Flexivirga oryzae: one gene and its partner. The protein of the gene in region 2 interacts with the protein of the main gene of each other region in a pairwise test. Links are inferred from orthologs where the notes say so. Each region holds a gene or a part of one and is shown on either strand. Other genes may lie near its edges. The genes, in order: rsfS and FHU39_RS18050.

Evidence for each region.
Region 1: the proteins of FHU39_RS18050 (region 2) and rsfS interact in binary tests that used the Escherichia coli proteins (3 or more experiments, as listed by UniProt). The link is inferred for Flexivirga oryzae from one-to-one orthologs.

What each region holds. Positions count from the first base shown.
Region 1 is NZ_JACHVQ010000001.1:999,919-1,006,341, reverse strand. Bases 1,180-3,886 are described here. They hold rsfS (ribosome silencing factor), read right to left. Parts: upstream 2,858-3,886; coding sequence 2,501-2,857; downstream 1,180-2,500. Other genes in these bases: FHU39_RS04565 (sugar phosphate isomerase/epimerase family protein), read right to left, coding at 3,699-3,886; FHU39_RS04570 (hypothetical protein), read right to left, coding at 3,467-3,664; nadD (nicotinate-nucleotide adenylyltransferase), read right to left, coding at 2,859-3,470; FHU39_RS04585 (histidine phosphatase family protein), read right to left, coding at 1,848-2,504; FHU39_RS04590 (DUF4442 domain-containing protein), read right to left, coding at 1,333-1,851. Outside these bases: more of FHU39_RS04595, read left to right, coding at 1-1,179; more of FHU39_RS04565, read right to left, coding at 3,887-4,589; FHU39_RS04560 (DUF993 family protein), read right to left, coding at 4,586-5,752; FHU39_RS04555 (Gfo/Idh/MocA family protein), read right to left, coding at 5,749-6,423. UniProt on the Escherichia coli protein: Functions as a ribosomal silencing factor. Interacts with ribosomal protein uL14 (rplN), blocking formation of intersubunit bridge B8.
Region 2 is NZ_JACHVQ010000003.1:226,772-233,487, forward strand. The notes cover bases 1,910-4,909. They hold FHU39_RS18050 (ATP-binding protein), read left to right. Parts: upstream 1,910-2,866; coding sequence 2,867-3,952; downstream 3,953-4,909. Other genes in these bases: FHU39_RS18045 (DUF5691 domain-containing protein), read left to right, coding at 1,910-2,870; FHU39_RS18055 (DUF5682 family protein), read left to right, coding at 3,954-4,909. Also shown: FHU39_RS18040 (SWIM zinc finger family protein), read left to right, coding at 94-1,401; more of FHU39_RS18045, read left to right, coding at 1,398-1,909; more of FHU39_RS18055, read left to right, coding at 4,910-6,227; FHU39_RS18060 (VWA domain-containing protein), read left to right, coding at 6,224-6,716.

The DNA of each region.
Region 1 (6,423 bases), on a different replicon or contig from region 2:
GACGTCGACGCAGTCGCCCTGTTGTGCGCCGCCTCGCGCCTGCGGCTGAGCGTGTGGCCGGTCGACGCCCGACAGCCCGCACCGGCCGTCGCACAACTCGCCGTCGATCACGACCTGTCGGTGCTGTTCGGCACCGCCGTGGTATCCGCGTTCGGCGAAACCGTCTGGGACTCGGACGGATTCCAGCTGATCCGGCGGGCTCCTCCCCCGCACCGACCCGACGGGCACACCCTCGTCGTGCTCACCGGCGGCACCACCGGCGTGCCGAAGGCTGCGGGCCGCCGACTCTCGGCAACCACCATGTGGGCACAGTTCTGCGCGCTGGTGGACGACGTCGGACTCGCCCGCGGTGGCTCGTCATACATCGCTGCACCGTTGCACCACGGGTTCGGCCTGGGTGCGCTGCTCACCGGCATGATGCTCGGGACCAACACCCGCCTCAGCGCTCGGTTCGACCCGGGCACCGTTGGTCGCACCATCCGAAACCACCGGCCGGAAGTGCTCGTCGCCGTCCCGACCGTGTTACGGCGGCTGCTCGCCGACGACGCACGGGCACTGACCGGAGTGCACACCGTCGTCAGCGGCAGCGCACCGCTGGACGCCGACCTCCTGCAGGCCGTCCGGACGGGATCCGACGCACAGCTCTTCCACCTGTTCGGCACCAGCGAGGGCGCGTTCTGCGCGCTCGCGACACCCGACATGCTGCGCACCGCTCCGGGGACGATCGGCCGGCCGATCCCGGGAGTGCGGATCCGCGTCGTCGACGGTCAGCAGGCAGAAGCCGCGGACGGTGTGATCGGCGGCCTGCAGGTCCGCAACCGTGCGGCCATCGCGCGAGGATGGGTCCCCACCGGAGACCTGGCCCACCGGGACGCAGCCGGACTGCTGCACCTGGACGGACGGTGTGACGACATCGCCCAATCCGGTGGCGTGTCAGTGGCGCCCGCGGAGCTCGAGCGGGTGCTGCGCACCCACGGCGCCGTGCGTGACTGTGCGGTCGTCCCGGTCGAGGATACCGAGCTGGGCCACCGCCTAGCCGCGTTCGTCGTCGCCGAACCGGGCACCGTGCTCGACACCGACGAGGTGGTGCACTGGCTGCGCGACCGGGTCGCGCACGCGCTGCTACCGCGCCAGGTGCGGACGGTGACGGCGCTGCCGTTGACGCCCGCGCACAAGGTGGACCGGCAGGCGCTCAGTGAGCTTGCGCGGCAACGGGATTGAGGAGTCTCGGGTGGGGCGGGACCTCGATACGCTCCCCCGCTTCGCTCCTCCGCTACTCGGCCACCGCATTTTGCGGGGTGCTCCGGGCGGGGCTCGGCCGGCGCTGGTCTGCTACCGGCCCGCGTCGGCGCGTTTGCGGACGTAGACCTGCCGCCGGACGTGTGCGACGACGGTGCCGTCGGCCAGGCGCAGGTCGGTCTCGAACCAGTGCAGCACCTTCTGGCCGGACTCGGCCTCGGCGCGGATCTGCTCCGCCACCTCGCGGGGCACCTCGAAGCGGCCGTGCACGGTCGACGTGCCGGGACTCAGGTAGTCGATCTCCGCCTTGACGTCCCAGACGTAGTAACCCTTGCCCAGCTGGTTCCACAGCAACAACGCGAAGAACGCGTCGGACATCGACCCGATCGACCCGCCGAACGCGGTGCCCTGCTGGTTGCGGTTCAACCGGTTCAGCCGCAGCTCGGTGCGGCACACGGTCCAGTCGTCGGAGAACTCCACGACCCGGATGCCGGCCCCCAGCAGCGGCGGGTAGAGGCTCATGCCACGTGCCAGCCATCGGGGCGAGAACGTGCGGCGCTCCCCGAACCTGGACGCCTTCTTGCCCCGTCGCGAGGTGGCCGTGCCCCTCATCGCGACCTCGCCCCGGCCAGCACATCCGCCTGCTGCCGGAGGTTCCAGCCGGCGATCTGCCAGCCGCCGGCGTGCTCGACCAACTGCGCCCAGTGGCAGTTGCTCAGCCCCTGCAGCGCGTGCAGGGCGACCTGCTGCGGTATGCCGACCAGCGCCGCGCACAGGATGCGACCGGCGAATCCGTGGGTGGCGATGACCGCGGTCTCGCCGGGCTGCAGGTCGCCGAGCAGGTCGTGCACCCCGGCCAGCACCCGGGCAGCCACTTCGGCGACGGTCTCACCGGTCTCGCCGCGACGCAGGTCCTCGCCGGCCGCGATGCGGTCGAAGACCTCCGCCTGGGTCGCCCGGATCTCCGGCGTGGTCAGCCCGGCCCACCGGCCGACGTTGATCTCGCGGAAGCGGGCGTCGAAGCGCAGCGGCAGCTCGGCGTACTCGGCGAGCGCACGCGCGGTGTCGGCCGCACGCGTCAGGTCCGATGCAACGACCTGCGAGGGCCGGTATGCCGCAAGCCCTTCCGCGGCATCGGCGGCCTGCCGGCGCCCACGGTCGGACAACGGCGCGTCGAACTGCCCCTGCCACCGACCGGTCGCGTTGTGGGCGGTCTCGCCGTGGCGCCATACGAGCAGGCGACGGGGCTGCTCCCTGGCGCTCATGCGGTGAGGTCGATCGTGGGGCAATCGCGCCACAACCGGTCGAGCGCGTAGAACTCACGCTCCTCGTCGTGCTGCACGTGGACCACGATGTCGCCGAAATCGATGAGCACCCAACGGTCTTCGCGATTTCCTTCGCGACGGATCGGCTTGGCTCCGAGCTCGTGGAGGCGCTCCAGGACGGCGTCCACGATCGCGGCGACCTGCCGGTCGGTCTCCCCCGACGCCACGACGAACACGTCGGTCAGCGCCAGTTGGTCGCTGACGTCGATCGCGAGCACCGACGTGGCGAGTTTGTCCTCCGCTGCAGCGGCTGCGGCCTTGGCCAGGTCAACGGCCCGTGCGGTCGCGGTCACTTCATGCCTTTCTGTTCGCTTCGCCGGCATCCGGCTTGTAGAGCTGATATTTACCGATGTACTGGACGACGCCGTCCGGCACGAGGTACCAGACCGGCTCGCCATCGACGACGCGCTGCCGGCAGTTGGTGGAGCTGATGGCCATGGCCGGCACCTCCATCAGCTGCACGTGCTCGCGCGGCAGGCCGTCATCGGAGAGTACGTGACCCGGCCGCGTGACGCCGATGAAATGTGCGAGCGGCCACATCTGGTCGACCCCGCGCCAGGACAGGATCTGGGCCAGGGCGTCGGCTCCGGTGATGAAGAACAACTCGGCATCCGGCCGCTGCCGGCGCAGGTCGGTCAGGGTGTCCAGGGTGTACGTCGGGCCGGGACGGTCGATGTCGACCCGGCTGACGGTGAATCGTGGGTTGGACGCCGTCGCGATGACCGTCATCAGGTAGCGGTCCTCCGCCGGTGTGACGTCGCGGCCGGACTTCTGCCAGGGCTGACCGGTCGGCACGAAGACGACCTCGTCCAGCCCGAGGCGGGCCTGCACCTCACTGGCGGCGACCAGGTGGCCGTGGTGAATGGGGTCGAACGTGCCGCCCATCACCCCCAGCCGGGTGGTCAGTGCTCCGTCTCCCCTTCATCGCCGGACCGCTGCTGGTCGGCCGCGGTGTTGCGGAACGTCCAGCAGATGCCGAGCAGGAGCAGGAAGACGAGCATGGCGATCCCGCCATACATCCAGTGCGGCATCGGCAGGTGGTTCTCCTCCAGCTTGGGCACAGCGGAGTCTGCGGCGAACTGGATCAAGGACGACGTCATGCCGCACAGCTTATCGGGTATGACGAGCGCGGCCTCACCGGCCGCGCACCTCCGCCGGCCGGGCCGCGGGCAGGTCCGGAGCGATGAGTTCCGCGAAGCGCGCGGACACCTGCGCCACCACCTCGGCGAACGACGCGTCCCAGAGCTGCTGGTTGAAGATCTCGACCTCGATGTCCCCCGTGTAACCGGCTGCGACGACGGCCCGGGTCAGCGGCGTGAAGTCGATCGTCCCGTCGCCCATCAGCCCCCGGCCCAGCAGATTGTCGGCGGGTACGGGCGTCAGCCAGTCGCACACCTGGTAGCTCGCGATGCGTCCCGAAGCGCCGGCGCGGGCGATCTGCGCGAGCACCTCCGGGTCCCACCACACGTGGTAGGTGTCGACGACGACCCCGACCGACGGCCCGGCCGCCTCGGCGATGTCGATCGCCTGCCCGAGGGTCGAGACGACCGCACGGTCCGCCGCGAAGATCGGGTGGAGGGGCTCGACGGCGAGCGTCACCCCGGCTTCCTGCGCGTACGGCGCGAGGTTGCCGACGACCTCGGTGACCCGCTCACGCGCGCCCGCCAGGTCCTTGGACGCTCCCGGCATGCCACCGGCCACGAGGACGAGCACCGGCCGTGAGCCGTCGGCACCCGCCGCGGCGAGCGCAGCGGTCTCCTCGATGGCGCGCCGGTTGTCGTCCAGCGCTTCCTGCTGCGCCTGCCCCGGCTCGGCGGTGAAGAAACCTCCGCGGCACAGGCTCGACACGCGCAGCCCGGACGCCGCCACCAGACGGGCGGCACGCTCGAGCCCGACGTCGGCGACCGGCTCCCGCCACAGGCCGATGCTCTCGTAGCCGGCCCCGGTCGCCTCGTGCAGCGCTTCCTCGAGCGACGCGTGCTTGATCGTCGCCTGGTTCAGGGACAGGCGCGGGTGTGCACTCATTTCACGACTCCGTTCAGCGACAGCAATGCATGCCACCGATCGGCGGCGAGCTGCGGATCCTCCAGCGCACCAGCGGCATTCGCCAGCCGCACGATGTCGGACAGGTGCGGCAGGCTGCGTGCCGAGTGCAGTCCGCCGACCATCGCCGGCGATGCCTGGTGGCCGTTCAGCCAGCTGAGGAACGCCACACCGGTCTTGTAGTAGAAGGTCGGGGCGGCGAAGATCTGCCGCGAGAGCGCCTCGGTGGGGCGCAGGATGCGTTCGTAACCGTCGGTGTCGCCGTCGTCGAGCGCGCGGACCGCACGGGCCGCGAGTGGCGCGACCGCCGCGAACGCGCCCAGCAGCGAGTGCGAGAAGTGCCCGGGCTGCTCCGTGCCGTCGCCACGAATGAGGTCGACGTAGTGGAGGTCGTCGCCGGTGAACATCGCCGCGGTCCTCGGCAACCGGGCGCGCACGTCGAGCTCCGCGGCCGCGTCCAGCAGGCTCATCTTCACGCCTGCGACCTTGTCGGGGTGGGCCTCGATGATCCGGATCAGCGTCGCAGCCGCCTCGTCGCCCGCACCGAAGTACCCCTCCAGCGCCGGGTCGAAGGCGGCGCCCAGCCAGTGCAGGATGACCGGCGCTCCCGCGCGCTGCAGCACTGCCCCGTAGACCTTCTCGTAGTCGGCCGGCGAGGTCGCCGCCCGCGCCAGGTGGCGCGATGCCATCAGCACCACGCCCGCACCGGCGTCCTCGGTGAACTGCAGTTGCTGCAGGTATGCGTCGATCACCTCGTCGAGCGAAATCGCCTCGTGGTCCACGTGATCGGTGTTGACTCCGACCACCACCGAGGCGCGCGCCGACTGCGCCTCGGCGGCGCTGCGACGGATGAGTTCGCGGGTCGCGGCCGGGTCCAGGCCCATGTTGCGCTGTGCGGTGTCCATCGCGTCCGCGACGCCGAGCCCCTGGGACCACACGTGGTGCCGGAACGCGAGCGTCGCGTCCCAGTCGAGGTCGGCGGCAGCACCCGGGGTGTTGTCCGCGTGGGCGTTGGGTATGACGTGCGCGGCGGCATACACCACTCTCGAGCGCAGCGGCCCGGACGGCGCCGGCGCCGCCTCGACGTCCCGGAGCGGCTGGGTGTGTGTCCGACCGTCGGGATCGAGCAGCAGCAGGTCGCTCACAACGTCACCTCAGGCACCTCGATGCGCCGCTGCGCGCGGGCGCTCTCCAGGCCCTTCTCTGCCAGCAGCACGCCGCGCGCCCCCGACAGGAAGTCGTACGGGAACGGCGTGTCCTCGACCACGTGGCGGATGAACTCCTCCCACTGCACCTTGAAGCCGTTCTCGAAGACCTCCGTCTCGGGCACCTCGTGCCAGTCGGACGGGTAGTCGTGGCCGTCCGGGACGTCCGGATTCCAGGTGGGTCGCGGGGTCTCGTTGCGGTGCTGGATCTTGCAGCCCCACAGCCCGACGACGGCGCTGCCGTGGGTGCCGTCGACCTGGAACTCCACGAGCTCGTCGCGGTTGACCCGGGTCACCCAGCTGGAGTTGAGCTGTGCGGTCACCCCGCCGGCGAGCTCGAAGATCGCGTAGGCCGCGTCGTCGGCGGTCGCCCGGTAGGTCTCGCCGCTCTCGTCCACCCGCTGCGGGATCTCGGTGGTGGTGCGCGCATAGACGGACTCGACTCTGCCGAAAAGGTTCTCCAGCACGTAGTTCCAGTGCGGGAACATGTCGACGACGATCCCGCCGCCGTCCTCGGCGCGGTAGTTCCAGCTCGGCCGCTGCGCAGGCATCCAGTCGCCCTCGAACACCCAGTAGCCGAATTCGCCGCGGACGGAGAGGATCTGGCCGAA
Region 2 (6,716 bases):
ACTGCGGGTCGACAGCGGGCGTCATACCGTCTGCAACAGGGGTTCGGTCCGCCCAGCCCCTCGAACACCGTCCGGTCGGGTTGGATGTGGGGAATGGCGCGCTGGAGCTTGGAGCAGGTCAGGGGACTGGCTCCGGACGACTCCTCGCTCGCCGCCGCCCGCAAACTCTCGTCCCCCGGTCCGTGGTCGGAGACCGGCAGCACCGACCTGCTCGTCTGGGGCAACTGCCAGGGCAGCGGCAAGAAGCCCTACCAGGTGTCGGTGGACCTCAGCGGTCCGGCGTTCCGGTGCAGCTGCCCGAGCCGGAAGTTCCCGTGCAAGCACGCGCTCGCCCTACTCATGCTGTGGGCCGCCGGCGAGGACGGGGTCGGTGCCGCGGACCGGGCGGCGGACTTCGCCGGGGAGTGGGCGGCCGGGCGTTCCGAGCGTGCCGCGAAGGCGCGAACGCCCCGCGAGGCTCCCGCCGACCCGGAGGCCCGCGCGAAGCGGGTCGAGCAGCGGATCGCGTTGATGGACGCGGGGATCGAGCAGTTCGCCGGATGGCTGCGGGACCTCGTCCGGGGTGGCCTGGCCGCGGCCCACGAACGGCCCTACTCGTGGTGGGACGGCGCGGCGGCCCGGCTGGTCGACGCGCAGTGTCCGCGGCTGGCCGAGAGTGTCCGCGACATGGCGTCGGCGGTGCACCGCGGCGACGACTGGGCCGACGTGCTGCTGGACGGCGTCGGCCGCTGGTGGCTGATCGTGCACACCTGGCAACGCCGTGACGCACTGACCCCGGACACGCTCGCGGACCTGCGCGCCGCCCTCGGGTGGTCGTATGCCGCCGCCGACCTGCCGGACGGCGACCGGGTCAGCGGGACCTGGCTGGTGCTGGGCGCGCACCGCTCCGACGACGGCCGGCTGCGCCAGCAACGCACCTGGCTGCGGGAGACCACGACCGGCGAACTGCTGCAGGTGCTCGACTTCGCCGCCGGGCAGGGCGTGCTCGTCGCGCCACAACTCACCGGCAGCCTCGTCACGGCCACCCTGGCGCGCTACCCCGGCAGCGCGCCGAAACGTGCACGGTTCGTGGAGACGGCGGACACCCCGGTGCAGCCCGCCGCCGCGCTCCCACCGGGCAGCACGCTGAGCGCGGCTGTCGCGGCCGGCGCCGCCGCTGCCGCCACCAACCCGTTCGTCGACCTGCACCCGGTGGTGCTCTCCGGTGCGGTGCTGACCGCGCAGCCGGCGCCGCAGATCGTCGACGCCGACGGCTGCCGCCTCCCGCTGACCGAGGACGCCGAGGTGTGGACGGCGCTGGCGGTCACCGGCGGTCACCCCGTCGACGTCTTCGGCGAACTGGACGGTCCGGCGTTCCGGCCGCTGGCGGCCACCACCCCCGCAGGAGTGGTGCCGGTATGACGGACGACGCCGAGCTCGGCCTGTGGTGGGACGACCTGCGCGGCGCGGCACTCGTCGGGACCGCACGCCGGGAGCCACCGGCGTGGCCGTCCACCGGTCTGGGCGTTGCGGCGCGGCCGGACGCGGACCGGGAGACCGCGGTGCTGGACGGTGCCGCGCTCGGTGCGACGCTGCGGCAGGCCGGGCGGTCCGCCGGTGTGATCGCACCGCCGCCCGCTCCGGCGCCACCGGAGACCCGTGTCGTCGCGTCACCGCGAGCCGTCCAGTTGCTCGCCCTGCTCATCGGGCAACGCCCGGTGGGCCTCAGGATGCGCGACCGGCTGCTCGACCACTGGTGTGTACGTGCCGAGCGCGCCGGGTGCGTCATACCGCCCGAGCAGGTGGCACCGCTGCTCGAACTCGCGACATCGCAGCCCCAACTGCGCAGTGCGGCCCGGCGGGTGCTGGGGGCGCGCGGCAACTGGCTGGGCGGACAGCGGCCCACCTGGCGGTGGGCGATCGGCACCGGCAGCGGCACCGACGACGCGTTCCAGCCGGCCGACCTGACCGACGAGGGGTTCGCGGACCTGGTGCACGCCGCCCGGGCCCGGGACGCCGACGGCGGCCGCGACCTGCTGGAACACGCCTGGGACGAGTTGCCCGCCCGGCGCCGCGCCGCGGGCCTCATCGCACTACGGTCCGGGATCGGCATGGCCGACGAGGAGTTGCTGGAGCGGTGCCTGGACGATCGTTCCAAGGCGGTCCGCGCGGCGGCCGTCGACCTGCTGGACCACCTGCCCGAGTCGCGCCGGGCGGGTCGGATGGCGGCCCGCCTCGCGCCGCTGATCTCCGCCCAGGGCCTGCTGCGCAAGAAGGTCAACGTCGCGCTGCCCGACGACCCGGACGACGGCGGCGTCCGCGACGGACTGATCGACCCCGGGCCGGGCCGTTCCCGCCGCGGTTACTGGCTGCGGCGGATCGTGGCCGGTGCGCCGTTCTCGGTGTGGGAGTCCGCGGGTCTGAAGTCGGCGGCGGTGGCCGGGTCGGTGGAGGACGCCGACGCGCTCGCCGGCCTGGTCGCGGCCGCCACGGCGCGGCGGGACGCCGAGTGGGCGGACGTCCTGCTGCGGCGGCAGTGGTCCACCCAGCTCTTCGCGGTGCTGCCCCCGGTCCGCCGGGAGCAGGTCCTCACCGACCGGCTGCGACAGGTCGAACTGAACCTGACGCTGCGTGACCTGGACGTGCTGTCCACTCCGTGGAGTGAGACGTTCGCCCGGATGGTGGTCGGCGTCGCCCGACGGGCGCCGAACGTCCAGGCGATGACGTATGTCGTCGCGGCGATGGCCGACGGGCTCCCGACCGCCCTGTTGCCGTCCGTCGAGGACTGGCTGACCTCACTCGGCCCCGACGACAAGACCGCCGCATCCGCTCTGCGCGAGCTGTTGCAGTACCGCACTCTGCTCACATCGATCGACGAGGTGTTCTCATGACCGACTCCACCCTGCTGCGTGCGCACGCCGAGCAGCAGTACGCCGACGAGCTCGCCGCCCTCGCGGCGATCGACGACCGGCCGCGTCCACCACGCTGGCGGCTGTCACCGTGGGCGGTCGCGACCTACGTGCTCGGCGGGACCCTCGCGGACGGAACGGTCGTCACCCCGAAGTACCTCGGCTCGCGGCGGCTCGTCGAGATCGCGATCTCCTCACTCGCCACCGATCGCGCGCTCCTGCTGCTCGGGGTGCCGGGCACTGCCAAATCCTGGCTGGGAGAGCATCTTTCGGCCGCGATCAGCGGTACGTCCACCCTGGTGGTGCAAGGCACTGCGGGCACCCCCGAGGAGTCCCTGCGCTACGGCTGGAACTACGCGAAGCTGCTGGCCGAGGGTCCGACCCGGTCGGCCGTCGTGCCCAGCCCGGTGATGCGGGCGATGGAGGACGGCTCGCTCGTGCGGGTGGAGGAGCTGACCCGGATCCCGGCCGACGTGCAGGACGCCCTGATCTCCATCCTGTCCGAGAAGTCACTGCCGCTGCCGGAGCTCGACGACGAGGTGCAGGCCCAGCGCGGCTTCAACGTCATCGCCACCGCCAACAACCGGGACAAGGGCGTCAACGACCTGTCGTCGGCGCTGCGCCGCCGGTTCAACACGGTCGTCCTGCCGCTGCCGGACTCGCTCGAGCAGGAGGTGGAGATCGTCCGGACCCGGGTGCGGTCGCTCGGCGAGAGCCTCGATCTGCCGGTCGATCTGGCGAAGCTGGTGGAGATCGAGCGGGTCGTCACGGTGTTCCGCGAGTTGCGCTCGGGCGTCACCACCGATCAGCGCACCACGCTGAAGTCCCCCTCCTCGACGCTGTCCACGGCGGAGGCGATCTCGGTGATGACCAACGGGCTGGCCCTGGCCACCCACTACGGCGACGGCACCGTGCGAGCCGAGGACGTCGCGGCCGGGCTGCTCGGCGCCGTGGTCAAGGACCCGGTCCAGGACGGCGTCGTGTGGCAGGAGTATCTGGAGACCGTGGTCCGCGACCGGCGCGAATGGCGGGACCTCTACGACGCCTGCCGCGAACTGAGCTGACGTGGCGGCACCGTCGTCCGCCCGGCTCGAGGTGCTCGGGGTCCGGCACCACGGACCGGGCTCCGCGCGCGCCGTGGGCCGCGCCCTGGACGAGCTGCGGCCGGACCTGGTCGTCATCGAGGGCGTCCCGGAGCTGGACCAGACCCTGCCGTTCGCGGCGTCACCCGAGTTGCGCCCGCCGGTGGCCGGGCTGGTGTATGCCGTGGACCGGCCGCGCAATGCGATCTTCTACCCGCTCGCGGTGTTCTCTCCGGAGTGGGTCGCGATGCGGTGGGCACTGGCCGCCGGTGTCGACGTGTGCTTCGCGGACCTGCCCGCCATACACGAGCTGGCACCACCGGACGAAACCGACTCCGACACAGCAGAACCCACGGATCAGGCCGGCCCGACAACGCCCGCCACACCACCCGACCCGATCGGCCTGCTGGCCGAAGCGGCCGGTTACGACGACCCGGAACGCTGGTGGGAGGACGCGATCGAGCACCGGTCCGAATCCGGACTGGAGCAGTTCCGGCTGGTGAGCGAGGCGATGTCCGCCACCCGCGAGCAGGACACCCGTCCCGACTCGGACCCCGACGTGCTGTGGAACGCCCGCCGGGAGGCGGCCATGCGGCGCCGCGTCCGCGCGGCGATCAAGGCCGGTAAGGAGCGGATCGCCTTCGTGTGCGGAGCTTTTCATGCGCCGATGCTCCAGCTGGACTCGTTCCCCGCCGCGGCAGCGGACAACCGGCTGCTCGCCAAGCTGCCGCGGACGAAGGTGGCCGCGACCTGGGCACCGTGGACCGCCGGTCGGCTCGCTGTCGAGAGCGGGTACGGCGCGGGTGTCACCTCGCCCGGCTGGTACCAGCACCTCTTCCTGCACTGGGACAGCGGTGACGAGGACGTCGCGTCGTCCTGGCTGGTGCGGGTCGCACGCGAACTGCGAGAGCAGGGCATCGACGCGTCGACGGCCTCGGTGGTGGAAAGCGCCCGACTGGCAACGACTTTGGCGACCCTGCGCGGACGCCCGTCGGTCGGTTTGAGCGAACTGAACGACGCCGCCGAGGCCGTGTTGTGCTCCGGGTCGCCCGTCCCGCTACGACTCGTCCACGACAACCTGGTCGTCGGCAACGACCTCGGCACGGTGCCCGACGGCGCACCGATGGTGCCGCTCGCGGCCGACCTGGCGCGACAGCAGCGCAGCACCCGGCTGAAGCCGAGCGCCGTCGCCAAGACGGTGGACCTGGACCTGCGCCGCGACGCCGGCCGGGCGCGCTCGGTGCTGCTGCACCGGTTGCGGCTGCTGCAGATCGACTGGGGCACAGAGATCGATGCGCGCGGCACGGGCACGTTCCGGGAGTCCTGGGAGCTGGAGTGGCGGCCGGAGCTGGCCGTGCAGGTAGTGGAGGCGAGCCTGCACGGGACCACCGTCGCCGCGGCCGCGGACTCCCGGGTGCGTGAGATCGCCCGGGAGAGCGACGATCTCACCCGGATCACGGCTCTGGTGTCGGACGCGATGGTCGCGGACCTGCCGGAAGCGCTGGACGCCGTCGTCGCGGCCCTCGAGGCCGGCACGGCGCGCCAGCACGACGCGGGCGTCCTGCTCGGCACCATCGGTCCGCTGGCGCGCACCCGCCGCTACGGCAACGTCAGGGGCGTCGATGTGCGCCGGCTCGACGCGGTTCTGCACACCATCGTGACCCGTGCGTCCATCGCCCTGCCGGGCGCGAGTCACGGTCTGGACGACGACGCCGCTGCCGCACTGCGGTCCTTGGTGGAGCTCGCTGCCGAGGGCATCGCGTTACTCGACGTCGACGCCCTCAACCGGCCGTGGCGCGCCGCGCTGCATTCGGTGGCCCGGGGTGCCGCCCTCCACGGTTCGTTGGCCGGACGAGTCAACCGGATGCTGCTGGACGCTCAGGAGATCGACCTCGCGGAGGCCACCCTGCGCCTGTCCCGGCAGCTGTCGGTCGGTGCGCACGCGGCGGAGTCGGCAGCCTGGCTGGACGGCTTCCTGGCCGGCGATGCCGCCCTGCTCATCTACGACCGCAACCTGCTGGCGATCATCGACGGGTGGATCTCCACCATCCGGCAATCCACCTTCGACGACCTGCTGCCCCTGGTCCACCGGACCTTCTCCCGTTTCGAGGCGACCGACCGGCAACAGATGGGTGAGCTGATCGCGCGGTTGGGCGAACCCGGAAGTGACCGGGCCGGAACGACATACGAACTCGAGCAGGCGTTGCCCGCCATCCATCACGCAGCGGAACTGCTCGGCCTGGAGGTGACCCGATGAAAAATGACCACGTCGCGGAGGAGGAGACCGCCGAGGACCGGATGACCAGGTGGCGGCTGGTGCTCGGCGAGCCGGCCGAGGCCGACAGCGCCCTCGGCCAGGTCGAGCTGTCGCCGGACGACCAGAAACGCAGTGATGCGCTGGCCACCCTCTACGGGTCGACGCGTCGCGGCCGGACACCCAACGTGGGGCGGTGGCTCGGTGACATCCGCGGCTACTTCCCGTCCTCCGTCGTGCAGGTCATGCAGCAGGACGCGATGGATCGGCTCGGGTTGCGGGAGATGCTGCTGGAGCCGGAGATGATGCGCTCGGTGCAGCCCGACGTCGCCCTGGTCAGCACGCTGATCGGACTGAGCGGCGCCATCCCCGAGCACTCGAAGGAGACCGCCCGCCAGGTGGTGCGGGAGGTCACCGACCAGTTGCAGGAACGGCTGGCAGCACGGACCGTGCAAGCCGTCTCCGGCGCGCTCGACCGGTCCCACCGCACGC